Regions from separate parts of the Arthrobacter sp. 05N429 genome, predicted to be linked through region 1. Evidence: predicted binding sites of a transcription regulator. Region 1 holds the regulator's gene; the other holds the start of a gene.
What was found. Region 1 encodes HrcA, which represses chaperone genes, less so after heat shock. Its sites were predicted from a motif close to TTNGCACTCGNNNNNNNCGAGTGCNAA; they were not measured.
Positions count from the first base shown of each region.

Region 2: the regulator HrcA is predicted to act here: its motif matches at 2,250-2,276, upstream of groES (co-chaperone GroES).

Region 1 is NZ_JBFTMQ010000003.1:168,198-175,828, forward strand. Features, by position in the region: gene hemW (radical SAM family heme chaperone HemW) at 1-584, shown strand, start outside; gene AC1DF4_RS07725 (DUF4870 domain-containing protein) at 709-1,128, opposite strand; gene AC1DF4_RS07730 (DUF3097 domain-containing protein) at 1,274-2,122, opposite strand; gene hrcA (heat-inducible transcriptional repressor HrcA) at 2,354-3,367, shown strand; gene dnaJ (molecular chaperone DnaJ) at 3,468-4,595, shown strand; gene AC1DF4_RS07745 (16S rRNA (uracil(1498)-N(3))-methyltransferase) at 4,598-5,407, shown strand; gene AC1DF4_RS07750 (GerMN domain-containing protein) at 5,564-6,457, opposite strand; gene AC1DF4_RS07755 (PhoH family protein) at 6,962-7,631, shown strand, end outside.
Region 2 is NZ_JBFTMQ010000001.1:425,140-432,770, reverse strand. Features, by position in the region: gene groL (chaperonin GroEL) at 111-1,721, opposite strand; gene groES (co-chaperone GroES) at 1,798-2,094, opposite strand; gene AC1DF4_RS02120 (hypothetical protein) at 2,858-3,289, opposite strand; gene AC1DF4_RS02115 (class I SAM-dependent methyltransferase) at 3,347-4,567, shown strand; gene AC1DF4_RS02110 (shikimate 5-dehydrogenase) at 4,593-5,414, opposite strand; gene AC1DF4_RS02105 (glutamate--cysteine ligase) at 5,644-6,795, shown strand; gene tsaD (tRNA (adenosine(37)-N6)-threonylcarbamoyltransferase complex transferase subunit TsaD) at 6,823-7,631, opposite strand, start outside.

The DNA of each region.
Region 1 (7,631 bases):
ACCACATCAGCGCCTACGCGCTGATCGTCGAGGAGGGCACCAAGCTCGCCGCGCAGATCCGCCGCGGAGAAGTCCCCGGTATCGACGACGACGACCACGCCGACAAATACGAACTCGCCGACGAACTCATCTCGGCGGCAGGGCTGTCCTGGTACGAGGTCAGCAACTGGTCCCGCACCCCGGAGCAGGCCTGCCGGCACAATCTTGCCTACTGGCGCGGCGATGACTGGTGGGGGATCGGGCCGGGCGCGCACTCCCACCTGGGCGGCGTGCGCTGGTGGAACGTCAAGCACCCCACCGCCTATGCGAATCGCCTCGGATCGGGGCTCTCGCCGGCCGCCGGGCGGGAGACCCTTGATTCGCAGACCCGCAACGTGGAGCGCGTCATGCTGGAGGCCCGCCTGAATTCCGGGCTGGACATCGCCAGCCTCGGCGGACTGGGTGACACCGGGCGGCACGCCGTCGCCGGGCTCATCGCCGACGGCCTGATTGACCCCGCGTCGGCGTTCCACGGCAGCCTTGTGCTGACCCTCAAGGGCCGCCTCCTCGCCGACGCCGTGGTCCGGAGGATCCTGCCGGATTAGGAGTCCGGAGGATTAAGCCGAAAAAGCCGGCCGCTGCCCTGAGGGCGACGGCCGGCTTTCCTGTTTCGGTCCGGGGCTTGGGTCTGCGTGTCCGGGTCCGCGGTATTCGGGACCGGCCGGACGGCTACTTAATCCAGCGGAGGTTGAACTCGTAGCGGTGCGGCTGGCCGCGGTTGACGTGGATGCCGGCCGCGACGGAGAAGCACGTGACGGCAATCCAGATGACCGTGGCGAGGACGGCGAAGATGTTGCCCACCACCGGTACGAAGACCAGCAGGTTGCAGAGCACAGCTGCGATCGTGGGCGGCAGCGTGAAGTTCAGGGCTTCCTTGGACTCCTGCGCCGTGAACGGACCGCGGTCCTTGAAGATCAGGTAGATCAGCAGCGAGGGGACGCAGCCGAGTATGCCGCCGAAGTGGGCCAGTGTGGCCCACTGACGGTCCTCGCTTGCCGTCAGAGGCAGAGCATTTGCTGGAACGCCATGGTACGGGGGCTGGCCATGGCCGGCCTGGTTGCCGTTTTGTTCGCGTGCGTCATCTGCCACGGTGTCGTCCTTCGGATTGCGGTGGTGCGTTGGTGCCTGCGGGGGTGCCAGGGCTGCGCCGGGAGCGCAGCCGCCGTTCCAAGAATACTTGCTTCGGCGCGGAATCGCGGATCGGCCCGCTGGCGGGGGCACCCGGACAGGCTCGTCAGGGGACGGTGAGGAAGTCGATGACCTCCTCCACCCGGCCCAGCAGGGAGGGTTCCAGGTCGGCGTAGCTGCGGACCGCGCCGAGGAGTTTTTGCCAGCCCAGCCCGATGTCCTCCTTGGTGCTGTGCGGCCAGCCGAAAGCCATCAGGATGCCCGTCTTCCAGTCCACGCCGCGGGGGATCACCGGCCACTTCTCGATCCCCAGCACGGCCGGACGGATCGCCTGCCAGACATCCACATAGGGGTGGCCGACGATCAGCACGTTGCCGGCCGCTCCGGGCGATGCCATGACAGCGTCGGCGATCCGGGACTCCTTGGAATCGGGGACCAGGTGGTCCACCAGGACACCGAGCCGGCGCCCGGGGCCCGGCCGGAAGGCGGCCACGGCTCCGGCGAGGTCGTCGATGCCGTGCAGCGGTTCGACGACGATGCCCTCCACCCGGAGATCGTCACCCCAGACCTTCTCGACGAGTTCGGCGTCGTGCTTGCCTTCCACCCAGATCCGGCTCGCCTTGGCGACCTGTGCGCGCTGGCCCGCCACGCGAACGGAGCCGGAAGCCGTTCTGCTGCCGGCGGCGGCCGCAGCGGCCCGGGGTGCGGGCGGCATCAGCCGGATCGGCTGTCCGTCCAGCAGGAATCCGAAGCCGAGCCGGAAGGACCGGGACTTGCCGCGGCGGTCCTCCAGGGCGACGACGTGCATCCCGCCGGACTTCTCCACCCGGGTCACGGCGCCCACCCAGCCGGACTGGACATCTTCCAGGACCATGCCGCGCTCCACCGGCACCTCCGGAAGCTGGGCCTTGGCGGGGGCGGACAGGTCCTGGGGGCCCCAGTTCTGGTACGACATCGGTTCCACACTGCTTTGCGATCGGTTTGCTATGGCGGGCTGTGCCCGAAAACACTTGCCCCGGGAAGAACGCCTGGAGCGAATCCAATGCTAACAACGCGGCGACTCATATTAGACTGGTTAGCACTTAGGCATGTCGAGTGCTAACCAACATGCCGTGTGCCAGCAGAGCGTGCGGTGCGGCCGGCGAACGGCGGCACCGGATGCGGGACAGTCGAATGGAGGTGGAGCGTGAGCGAACCACGCAAACTCGAAGTGCTGCGCGCCATCGTGGAGGACTACGTCCATTCACGGGAACCCGTCGGCTCGAAAGCCCTCGTGGAGCGGCACCACCTGGGCGTATCCAGTGCCACGATCCGCAATGACATGGCAGCCCTGGAGGATGAGGGCCTCATTACGGCGCCGCACACGAGTGCCGGTCGCATCCCCACCGACAAGGGCTACCGGCTCTTCGTAGACCAGATTTCGGCGGTTAAGCCGCTCTCACCGGCAGAACGACGTGCCATCCAGGCCCTGCTGGAGGGTTCCGACGACCTCGACGATGTCCTGGACCGGACCGTCCGGCTGCTCGCGCACCTGACAAACCAGGTCGCCGTCGTGCAGTATCCGCATCTCAGCCGCGCCAAGGTGCGGCACATCGAATTCGTCCTGCTGGCGCCCCGCAAGGTGCTGATGGTGCTGATCGCGGACACCGGCAAGGTGGAACAGCGGGTCATCGACGTGGGGCAGGACTTCGGCGACGAGGCCCTGGCTGAACTCCGCACGCGGTTCCTCGGCGGCCTCGCCGGGACGCCGCTGAACTTGTTGCCGCAGTCGCTGCAGTCCGTGGTTGGCAGTTGCCCGCCCGCGCGGCGTGGCGCAGCCCAGGCGCTGGCCCGCGGCCTTGAGGCGCTGGCCACGAGCAGCCGCGAGGAGCGCATGGTCATGGCCGGAACGGCCAACCTCGCCCGCTCCAACGTGGACTTCCCGCTGAGCATCGGCCCGGTGCTGGAAGCCCTCGAGGAACAGGTGGTCATGCTCCGCCTGCTGAGCGACATGGCCGCGGACCCGCGGGGCGTGACGGTCAGCATCGGCCGGGAGAACCCGTACGTGGGGCTCGCCGAGGCCTCCGTGGTGGCGACCGGCTACGGGCCGGACGCGACGGCGAAGGTCGGCGTGCTGGGTCCCACCAGGATGGACTATCCCACCACCATGGCCGCCGTCCGCGCGGTGGCCCGCTACCTTTCAAGGATTCTCGGCCCCTGACGGACGGCACACCACGCCCGTCCCGACGTTCCGACACCAGACTTCTTGCCCCTAACAGGCAGTGCCCCACCGGCAGTACAAAAAGGAAGAGATACAAACTTTGAGCAGCCACTACGACGTTCTTGGAGTCTCCCGCGAAGCTACGGGCGAAGAGATCAAGAAGGCCTACCGCAAACTGGCGCGGACCCTCCACCCGGACGTGAACCCCGGGGATGACGCTTCGGACCGGTTCAAGGCGGTCACACACGCCTACGAGGTCCTGTCCGATCCGCAGAAGCGCAGGATCTACGACACCACGGGCAACGAGAACGGAACCGACAACGGTTTCGGCGGCGGCAGTTACTCCGGCCAGGGCTTCGCGTTCCAGGACATTTTCGAGACCTTCTTCGGCGCCGGCGGCCAGGCCGGACCGGCCTCACGGGTCCGCCGCGGCCAGGACGCCCTGATCAGCGTCCGGATCGACCTCCGCGACGCCGTGTTCGGCGTCAACAAGAAACTCGAAGTCGACACGGCTGTCACGTGCCCCACGTGTGAGGGCTCGTGCTGCCGTGAAGGCAGCCACCCGGAACGCTGCGACATCTGCGGCGGCAGCGGCCAGGTCCAGCGCGCCGTCCGTTCCATCCTCGGCCAGGTCATGACCGCCGCCCCCTGCGGTTCCTGCGAGGGCTTCGGCACTGTCATCAAGGACCCCTGCAACGAATGCGCCGGCCAGGGCCGGATCCGCAGCCGGCGCTCCCTGACGGTCAAGGTTCCTGCCGGCGTCGCCACCGGCACCCGCATCCAGCTCTCCGGCCAGGGCGAGGCCGGCCCTGCCGGCGGTCCCGCCGGCGACCTCTACGTGGAGATCCGGGTCAACAACGACGCCACGTACGTGCGCGACGGCGACGACCTTCACGCCAGCCTCAACATCCCCATGACGGCCGCGGCACTGGGCACCGAGCTCACCCTCGACACCTTCGACGGCCAGCAGGAGATCGACGTCAAGGCAGGCACCCAGTCCGGTGAGGTCATTACGCTGCGCGGACTCGGCGTCACCCACCTGCGCGGCTACGGCCGCGGCGACCTCAAGGTCCACCTTCAGGTGGACACCCCCGCCAAGCTCGACGCCGCCCAGGAGGACCTGCTCCGCCAGCTCGCGAAGCTGCGCGGTGAGCAGTTCACCGAAGGGAAGCTCGCCGCGAGCGGCGGGGTGTTCGCGAAGCTTCGGGACCGGCTCGGTAACCTGTAGCGGTGAGCAACCCGGTCTTTTTCACTGCCCCCGGCACTTTGGACGGGCTGGTTCCCGGTTCCGACTTCGTTCTCGACGGACCTGAAGCCCGCCATGCCGTCACGGTGAAGCGTCTTGCTGTGGGGGAGTCCGTGGACATCGCCGACGGCGCCGGCAAGCGCCTGACCGGCGCCGTCGCCGCCGTCGCCCCGAACGAGCTGACGGTGCACTGCTCCGGGCTCTTCGAGGAGCCCCAGCCCGCGGTGCGGCTGGTCCTGGTCCAGGCCCTCGCGAAGGGCGACCGGGACGAGCTCGCGGCCGAAACCGCCACCGAGCTGGGAATTGACGCGGTTGTGCCCTGGCAGGCCGAACGGTCGATCGTCCGTTGGAAGGCCGAGCGTGCGGCGAAGGCCCACGCCAAGTGGCAGTCGGTGGTCACGGCGGCGGCGAAGCAGGCCAGGCGGGCGTGGATCCCGGAGGTCCGCTCCGCCGTCGACGGCGCCGGGCTGCAGGCGGCGGTGGCCGCCGCGGACCTCGCGATCATCCTGCACGAGGACGCCGTGCGTCCGCTGCGCCAGGTGCTGGAGGACTGGCAGGGCCCCACCGCCGCAGGTGAATTTCCTGCTGCTGAATTGCCCACGGGCGACGGCTCCCGCGGGGGCCGCGAGGTGCTGCTGATCGTGGGTCCCGAGGGCGGCATCAGCCCGCGCGAAGTGACCAGGCTCTGCGACGCCGGCGCCGTGACGGCCCTGCTGGGACATCATGTGCTGCGGTCGTCCACGGCGGGCCCCGCCGCGACTGTCCTCGCCAGCGACATCCTGGGCCGCTGGTAGCCCGGTTCCGGCCTAAAAAGCAATCGACTGTTCCCCACCGGCACCCTCTCCTCGCAAGCTCGGCCAGGGAACCCTGCCGGCGTGGGCCCAAATGCCGTTCTGAGCCTTCAGAAGGGCCGTTGCGGAGCAGTCGATGCAGGTTAAGGCAGGGGGTCGCTACTTGACCGTGAAGCCGCGGGTGTCGACGTTCAGGTCCTCGGCAGGGTTGCCGGCCTCAAGCTGGGACACCCGGACCTCGTAGTTGCCCGGCCCGAGGTTTACCGAGAGGCTGAAGGCACCCGATTGTCCGGCCTCGGCAGAAGCGGTGACCGTACCGTTCAGGTAGCTGGTCTTGACGCTGCCGTCGATGCGCAGGATCTCCCACCTGAGCTCCCCTCCCGGAGCTGTGCTGCGGCCGGAGACCTTGATCGCGCCGTCCTCGAGGGAGGTCCCTTCCTGGGGGTCAATGATCCATACCGGGGCGACCATTCCGGTGCTGCGCGAGGTCGGGCCGCCGAGGCGGACGTGGTTGAAGGCGACGTAATCGGTGTGGCCGTCCACGAGCACCACCACCTGGATCTGCTGGCCGGAGTCGATCAGCCCGGCGCTGGCAGCGGCCGCCGTCGCGGTGTACACGAGCTGCTGGACCGCGCGCTCGGCCATGGCGGGATCCACATTGCTGTTGAAAGCGTCCGTGGACATGTCGACGGTGATGACATTCTTGCCCGAAATGGAGGACGCCAGCTTCTTGGGGTTCTGCCAGGGCGTGAAGAAGTCCGGATCGAGCGGCTTCTGCGACATCATCACGCGAAGCGCCCGGGTGACCGGGTTGTCCTGTTCCGGGACGTCACGGAACTCCCGGTAGAGGAACGTGTTGTTATTGCTCCGGCCGATCCAGTAGACCGGCGCCTTGTTGGAAGCCTGCGTGGTCTCCAGCGGCGCACTCGTGGTCGCCGCCGATGCCTGGGCGGACATGACCTGCGAAGGAGTGTTGGAGTTCGTGATGCCGGGCTGGGGGGTGGCCACACAGCCGGACAGGACAAGCGCAGCGGGCAGCATCAGCAGCAGCATGCGCGGTCGTATCCGCGCGCCTGCTGCTATTGTCTGTCCGATCCCGCGTCGTCTGATTGCCGCTGCCCTTATCTGCTCGGTGTTCGTGTGCCGGTGTTCGTCTGCCTGTGGTGCCTGTCCATGCGCCCGCGGCCCGGCTGCAAGCGCCGTGCCGGTGGCCGATTTCCAGCATGGCACACGGGTCCGGCGCGAAACCGGGGATTCGGCCGGCGGGCCGGAACTGCAACGGGAACGATATGAGGCCGATGCGAAGTTGATACCTAAATCCGGAAACGCAGCCGGAAACACAGCAAGAAAACACAGCCAGACACAGAGGCAGCTGGCGGCCCGACAGGCCGTCAGGCCGGCGGCATACGCAGCCAGTCACTGGCGTAAGATAAAAGGACCCGCTGACACCCGGAACCGGAAGGCGCGAACCGCCTTCACAGACAAGCACCGTCGGGCCGGATCAGGGGGCAGACCATTTCCGAACTGGAGGGGACCAGAGGCCCGCGGGCCAACACCATGACTGAAGCAGCGAACGGCAAGGCCCGGACCAGCGCTCGAGAGCGCTCCGCAGGTGAATTCCCCCACTCCCTACCAGGGCTGCGGACGGAGGTAGTCCTGTTCGACAGCTCCGATCAGATGGTCCAGTCCCTTGGCAGTCATGACGAAGCCCTGCGCTTCATTGAGGCCCAGTTTCCGGCTGTCGACTTCCATGTCCGCGGCAACGAGCTCGCCATCAGCGGGCCGGCCGCCGACGTGCCGCGGATCATGCGCCTGCTCAACGAGGTCCGTGGCCTCGTCGCCAGGGGCACCATCATCACACCCGCTGTCCTGCAGCAACTTGTGTCAATGCTCCGGACCCAGTCCCTGCAGAACCCGGTTGAGGTGCTCACTCACAACATCCTTTCGAGCCGCGGCAAAACCATCCGGCCGAAGACGCTGAACCAGAAGAACTATGTTGACGCGATTGACGACAACACGGTGATCTTCGGCATCGGGCCGGCGGGTACCGGCAAGACGTACCTGGCGATGGCGAAGGCCGTCCAGGCGCTGCAGCAAAAGGAAGTCACGCGGATCATCCTGACCCGTCCGGCCGTCGAGGCGGGGGAGCGGCTCGGGTTCCTGCCCGGCACGCTCAGCGACAAGATCGACCCCTACCTGCGGCCGCTCTACGACGCCCTGCACGAAA
Region 2 (7,631 bases), on a different contig from region 1:
GCACCCGGCCCTCCGGGGGCGGGACGGGGCAGGCCGGCGCACAACCGGGCGGGCACAGCAAAGGCCGGCCCGGCTGACGCCGGACCGGCCTGGACTGCAGCGGCTTGGAGCTAGTGGCTGTGGCCCGCGTGCTCGTCTTCGTCAGCCGGCTTCTCGACCACGAGGGTTTCCGTGGTGAGCACCAGTGCCGCGATGGAAGCCGCGTTGCGGAGGGCCGCACGCGTTACCTTCACCGGGTCGATGACGCCGGCCGCGATCAGGTCTTCGTAGACGCCACTCTTGGCGTTGAAGCCCTGGTTGACAGCCGATTCGGCCACCTTGGCGACGACGACATAGCCGTCGAAGCCGGCGTTCTGGGCGATCCAGCGCAGCGGCTGGGTCAGCGCCCGGCGGACGATGCCAACAGCAGCGGCAGCGTCGCCTTCGAGTGCCTGGACAGCCGGGTCCTCGTCGAGCGCCTTGAGGGCGTGGATGAGGGCGGAGCCGCCGCCGGCAACGATGCCTTCTTCAAGGGCAGCGCGGGTCGAGGACACGGCGTCCTCAATGCGGTGCTTCTTTTCCTTCAGCTCGACCTCGGTGGCTGCGCCAACCTTGATCACGCCGATGCCGCCGGCCAGCTTGGCCAGGCGTTCCTGCAGCTTTTCCTTGTCCCAGTCGGAATCGGTGCGGGTCAGCTCCGCGCGCAGCTGGGAAACCCGGGCTGCGACGTCCTCGGCCGATCCGGCGCCGTCAACGATGGTGGTGTTGTCCTTGGTCACCGTGATGCGCCGGGCAGTACCCAGCACCTCGAGGCCGACCGTGTCCAGGCTGAGGCCCAGTTCCGGCGAGACAACCTGCGCACCCGTGAGGGTGGCGATGTCCTGCAGCATGGCCTTGCGGCGGTCGCCGAAGCCCGGCGCCTTGACGGCAACAACGTTCAGGGTGCCGCGGATGCGGTTGACGATCAGCGTGGACAGAGCCTCGCCGTCGACGTCTTCGGCAATGATGAAGAGCGGCTTGGAGCTCTGCAGCGCCTTTTCCAGCAGCGGCAGGAAGTCCTGGACGGACGAGATCTTGCCCTGGTTGATCAGGATCAGCGCGTCTTCGAGGACAGCTTCCTGGCGTTCCGCGTCGGTGACGAAGTACGGGGACAGGTAGCCCTTGTCGAACTGCATGCCCTCGGTGAGGACCAGTTCGGTCTGCGTGGTGGAGGATTCCTCGATGGTGATCACACCATCCTTGCCGACCTTGCCGAATGCCTCGGCCAGGAGCTCGCCGACCTCGTCGCTCTGGGCGGAGATGGAGGCGACGTTGGCGACCTGGGTGCCTTCGACCGGGCGTGCGTTTTCGAGCAGGCGGGCGGCGACGGCCTCGACCGAGACCTCGATGCCGCGCTTGATCTCGCCCGGGGCGGCGCCGGCCGCAACGTTGCGGAGGCCTTCCTTGACGAGGGCCTGGGCCAGGACCGTGGCGGTGGTGGTGCCGTCACCGGCGACGTCGTTGGTCTTGGTGGCGACCTCCTTGGCAAGCTGCGCGCCAAGGTTCTCGTACGGGTCGTCCAGCTCGACTTCACGGGCGATGGTGACGCCGTCGTTGGTGATCGTGGGGGCGCCCCACTTCTTGTCCAGCACGACGTTGCGGCCGCGCGGGCCGAGCGTCACCTTGACCGTGTTGGCGAGCTTATCGATGCCGGCTTCAAGCGACCGGCGGGCAGCGTCGTTAAACGCAAGCTGCTTTGCCATGGTTTTGTCCTTTCAAGACAGAACCCCGCGCAACTGACCCGTCAAAGAAGGATCGGCGGCGCGGGGTCCAAGAGAGTTACTTTACGACGATCGCCAGGACGTCGCGGGCGGACAGCACGAGGTACTCGGTGCCGCCGGTCTTGACTTCGGTTCCGCCGTACTTGGAGTAGATGACAACGTCGCCGACGGTGACGTCGACCGGAACGCGGTTGCCGTTGTCGTCGAAGCGGCCGGGGCCTACTGCAACAACTTCGCCTTCCTGCGGCTTTTCCTGCGCGGAGTCCGGGATAACCAGGCCGGAGGCCGTGGTCTGCTCGGCTTCGAGCGGGCGGACAACAATACGATCCTCAAGAGGCTTAATAGAGACCGACAAGGACCTCTCCTATTCGTCAGCAAATTCGTGGACTTTAAAGCTGTGGTGCCATGGCGTACAGACCGTCGTCGCGGTGCCGGCAGCAGCCTGGCTGTCTAGCTTCAGGTGTTAGCACCCTCCTAGGGAGAGTGCTAATGATGACTCTATGTAAGTAGTTAGCACTCGGTCAAGGCGAGTGCCAGAAGTTCGTTCCCGGTGAACGCTATTACCCAATGGACATGCCGCTGTTTCGGGGCGGCCAGAGGGACATGCCCACTGTTCCCGGGCGGCACAGAGGGACATGCTCATTCCTCGTTGCGGCCGGTGGACACATTGGCATCATGCCCTCTGCCCGTGCCAAGGAATGGACATGCCCCGCGGTTCCGGGCCGGCAAGAGGGACATGCCCTCACCTGGCTCTGCAGAATGGACATGCCCAGTGGGCCCGGGCTGGCCAGAGGGGCGTGCCCACGGTTTTCCGGGCTGCGCCGAGGGACATGCTCATTCCCTGTCGCGGCCGGTGGACACATTGGCATCATGCCCTGTGCCCGCGCCGAAGGATGGACATGCCCCGCGGTTCCGGGGCTGCACAGGGGTGCGTGCCCAGGGTCTTCCGGGCGGACTAGAGGGACATGCTCATTCTCTGTTGCACCCGGTGGACACATTGGCATCATGCCCTCTGTCCGTGCCAAGGAATGGACATGCCCCGCGGTTCCGGGACTTCACGGAGGGACATGCCCACGCTGAATGCCGGGAGCGGGGCATGTCCAGCAGGCGTTGGGTGACTACCGGCCGCCGAGGTCCTCGAAGTCCACGTCCTCGCCGTTGTCCTCGTCGTCCGGGCCGGGCTCGTTGCGGTGCCGGTACAGCACCAGGCCTCCCGCCGCAGCCAGGACAATTCCGGTGACCAGGAAGATGATGCCGCCGATGCGGGCCGCGGCGTAGCTCTCGCGGATGGATTTCGCCTCGTCGGTGGCGTCCGTAACGTCCTTGCCGCCGACCGAATAGACGGTGGCGTTGAAGGAGTCCAGGAAGAAGATGATGACCAGCAGCGCCGCGCAAACGACGGCGATGACGGCGCCGGCGATCAGCGCCGGCCGGGCGTAGCGGGCGAGCCCCTGGCGGGCGGGACGGCCGCCGTCGGCGTCCTGCTGTGCGGCGTCGACCTCCCGGTAGCGTTCGTCCGTGCCGTCGTTTGCTGTGCCGCTGTCATCCATGCCGTCAAGCCTATCGGGCGCACGGCCCCACCGGCGCCCTGAACTAGGCTTGTGACCATGGCTGACGCACCGCAGGACCAGATCGCCCCGCTCCTTAACCCCGAAGGCTGGGAGCTGCTGGCGTCGCTGGGCCCGTACCGGGAGGACGAGGCGTTCCGTCTCAACGCCTCCCTCCGGAAGGCCGGCCACTCCCCCGAACTCGTCTCCGCCGCGCTCACCCAGTCGCGGCTGCGGACCAAGGCGGAAGCCAAGTTCGGCGAGTTCGCCCGGCAGATGATCTTCACCCAGGCGGGCCTGGAGCAGGCCACCCGGCTCACCGTGGCGGCCCGGCACGCGCAGCGCTTCGCGGAGGCCGGCGTGCGGCACGTGGCTGATCTTGGCTGCGGCCTCGGCGCCGACGCCATGGCGCTCGCCTCGCTGGACATTACCGTCACTGCTGTGGAAATGGACGAGACGACGGCGGCATGCGCCACGATGAACCTGATCCCCTTCCGGAACGCCACAGTGGTCCATGCCGATGCGACGACGGTGCCCCTCGACGGAATGGGCGGCGTCTGGCTGGATCCGGCGCGCCGCACGACCTCCACCTCGGGCACCAAGCGGATCTGGGATGCGGAGGACTTCTCCCCGCCGCTGTCCTTCGTTGAGTCGCTGGCCGGCGCAGGCCTGGCCGTGGGCGTGAAGATGGGCCCGGGCATGCCGCACGACTCTGTTCCCAAGGACTGCGAAGCCCAGTGGGTGTCCGTTGGCGGGGACGTCACCGAAGTGGCGTTGTGGTTCAACGCGGTCCGGCGTCCGGGGATCCGGCGGGCGGCCCTCCTGCTCGGCCCCGCCGGGGCGGCGGAGCTCACCAGTTCCGAGGACTTCGACGGCGGCCCGGCCGCCCCCGTGGGGCCGGTCGAGGGATACCTGTATGAGCCCGACGGCGCCGTCATCCGCGCCGGGCTGGTGGCCGACGTCGCGCTCCAGCTGGGCGGGCACCTCGTGGACGAGCACATCGCCTACATCTGCGCCCCGGAACTGCGCGACACGCCCTTCGCCCGGGCCTACAAGGTGCTGGAGGTGATGCCCTACAACGTCAAGGCACTCAAGGCCTGGGTCAAGGACCAGGGCATCGGAGTCCTGGATATCAAGAAGCGCGGCACGTCGGTCACCCCGGAAGAGCTGCGCAAACAGCTCCTCCCGGGCGGCGGAAAGAATAAGGGCAAGAAAACGGCCACCCTGGTCCTCACCAGGATCGGCGAGGAGCGGGTGGCCGTTTCGGTGGAACCGGTCTAGGACTGGTTCTCCGGATTCCGGCGGCCTACTGGGCCCGCATGAAGTCCTCGGCTGCCCGGACCTGTTCGTCGCTGGGCCGGATCCCGGTATACAGCACAAACTGCTCCAGCGCCTGGATGGTGGCCACTTCCGCGCCGGTGATCACGGTTTTGCCGGCCGCCCGGGCGGCCTTGACCAGCGGGGTCTCGGCCGGCAGCGCGACGACGTCGAAGACCACCTTCGCGGCGTCCACCGCCTCCCGGGGGAAGGACAGGGAGTCGGCCTCGGGGCCTCCCGCCATACCAATAGGGGTCACGTTGATGATCATGTCGGCGGCCGCGGACGAATCGACGTCGGCGCGCCAGGTGAACCCATAGAGCCCCGCGAGTGCCCGCCCCGCTTCCTCGTTGCGCGCGATCACGGTGACCTCCCGGAAGCCGGCGTCGCGCAGTGCCGCCGCGGTGGCCTTGGCCATGCCGCCGGCACCCCTGAGCAGGACCGAGTACGAGGAGGGCACGCTGTTGCGCTGCAGCAGCTGCTCGATCGCCGTGTAGTCGGTGTTGTAGGCGGTGAGCGTGCCGCCGTCGTTGACGATCGTGTTGACCGAGTCGATGGCCTTCGCGGAGGGGTCCATCACATCCACGAGGGCGATGACGTCCTCCTTGTACGGCATCGACACGGCGCAGCCGCGGATTCCGAGCCCGCGCACGCCGGCGATCGCCTGGGCGAGGTCCGTCGGGGCGAAGGCCTTGTAGATCCAGTTCAGGCCGAGCTGTTCATACAGGTGGTTGTGGAAGCGCGTCCCGTTGTTGCTCGGTCGGGCCGAGAGTGAGATGCACAGGGTCATGTCTTTATTCAGGATGGGCACCCCTCCATTAAACGCCAGGCGGGGCGGGAAGGGCTCTCGCCCGGGCGCAGCGCCCCCACCCGACTGCTTTGTGAACACTTTCACGTCTTCGGTGCAATCTGGCCGCCGGCTCGATGCGACCCCTGCACTAGACTTGGACCACCGTTGCCTCCCCAACTGTCCGGCGAATCCGCCCGTGACGTTGCCGGCCCCGGCGGGGAAAACGACAGCTAAACAATGAAGGGACCACATGAAGATTGATTTCGCTTCATCCAGGCAATCAACTCTTGGTGTGGAATGGGAACTCGCCCTCGTGGACGCGGAAACCGGCGAGCTTGCCTCCGTGGCCAAGGAGGTCCTCCGCGGTGTCGCCGCGAAGCATCCCGAACTGAACGAAGACGACGAGCACCCGCACATCAAGCAGGAGCTGCTGCTGAACACGGTGGAGCTCGTCACCGGAATCTGCAACACCGTGGCCGAGGCAAAGGCGGACCTGAGCAGTTCCCTCGCCGCCGTCCGTGACGTCACCGATCCCATGGGCGTCGAGGTCTTTTGCGCCGGCAGCCACCCGTTCAGCCCCCCGCAGCTCCAGCCGGTGACGGACAAGGAGCGCTACGCCAAGCTCATTGACCGCACCCAGTGGTGGGGCCGCCAGATGGTGATCTACGGCGTCCACGTGCATGTGGGCCTGGACAGCCGGGACAAGGTGCTCCCCGTCCTGGACGGCCTGGTGAACTACTTCCCGCAGTTCCAGGCGCTTTCCGCGTCCAGCCCGTTCTGGGGTGGCGAGGACACCGGATACGCCTCGCAGCGGGCCCTGATGTTCCAGCAGCTCCCCACGGCGGGCCTGCCGTTCCAGTTCGCCAATTGGGACGACTTCGAGGCCTACGCCCAGGACATGTTCACCACCGGAGTCATCGACTCGCTCTCGGAGATCCGCTGGGACATCCGGCCGGTCCCGCATTTCGGCACCATCGAGATGCGCATCTGCGACGGCCTGGCCTCGCTGGAGGAAATCGGCGCCATCGCCGCCCTGACCCAATGCCTCGTCGACGAGTTCTCCACCACGCTGGACAACGGCGGCACGATTCCCACTATGCCGCCCTGGCATGTGCAGGAGAACAAATGGCGTGCGGCCCGCTACGGCCTCGACGCCATCATCATTCTCGACGCCGCGGGCAATGAGCAGCTCGTCACGGACCACATCCGCGAGACGGTCGCGCGGCTGGAACCCGTCGCTTTGAAACTGGGCTGCGCCGCCGAGCTGGCAGATGTCCTGAAGATCATCGAGCGCGGCGCCGGGTACCAGCGGCAGCGTCGTGTGGCGGCGGAGCACGGCGGTGACCTGCGCGCCGTCGTACTGGATCTGGTCCAGCAGATGCGCAAGGGCCCCGAAGCCTAGACCGGGCCGCCCCGTCGCCGGCCCGCGTCAGGCCGAGACGGTGGTGACCGGCATCGAGGAATCCGGCGCGAAGCCGATGCCACTCGGGGCGATCCCTGCCATCACCAGCTGGGCGCCGAGGGCCGCGACCATGGCGCCGTTGTCAGTGCACAGTGCCAGCGGCGGGACGGTCAGCCTGATCCCTGCCGCGCTGCAGCGCTGTTCCGTGAGCTGGCGCAGCCGTGAGTTCGCGGCCACACCGCCGCCCAGCAGCAGTTCGGTGATGCCGTTCTCCCGGCAGGCCAGCACCGCCTTGGACGTAATGATGTCCACCACGGCTTCCTGGAAGGCGGCGGCTATGTCAGCCACCGGCACCGTCTCGCCGCGGGCCTCGAACTGCTCCACGCACCGCGCGACGGCGGTCTTGAGTCCGCTGAAGGACCAGTCGTAGCGGTGCGGGCCGGGTTCCTCCGCGGTCCCCATGTATTTGGGCTGGCTCAGTCCGCGCGGGAACCGGATTGCCTTAGCGTTGCCGGTGCGCGCCAGCTTGTCGATCGCCGGGCCGCCCGGGTAGCCGAGGCCCAGGAGCCGGGCCACCTTGTCGTAGGCCTCGCCGGCGGCGTCGTCGATCGTGGAGCCGAGCAGCTCAACGTCGTCGGTGATGCTGCGGATCCGCAGGATTTCGGTGTGTCCGCCGGAGACCAGCAGGGCGCCCAGGTTATCCGGCAATGCGTTCCCCTGCAGTGCAGTTCCCGGCGGGAACCCGGTTAGGGCCTGCGGGCCGCCGTCGTCCGTCTGGAGCAGCCCGACGCCGACGTGCGCGACGAGGTGGTTGATGGCGTACAGCGGTTTTCCGG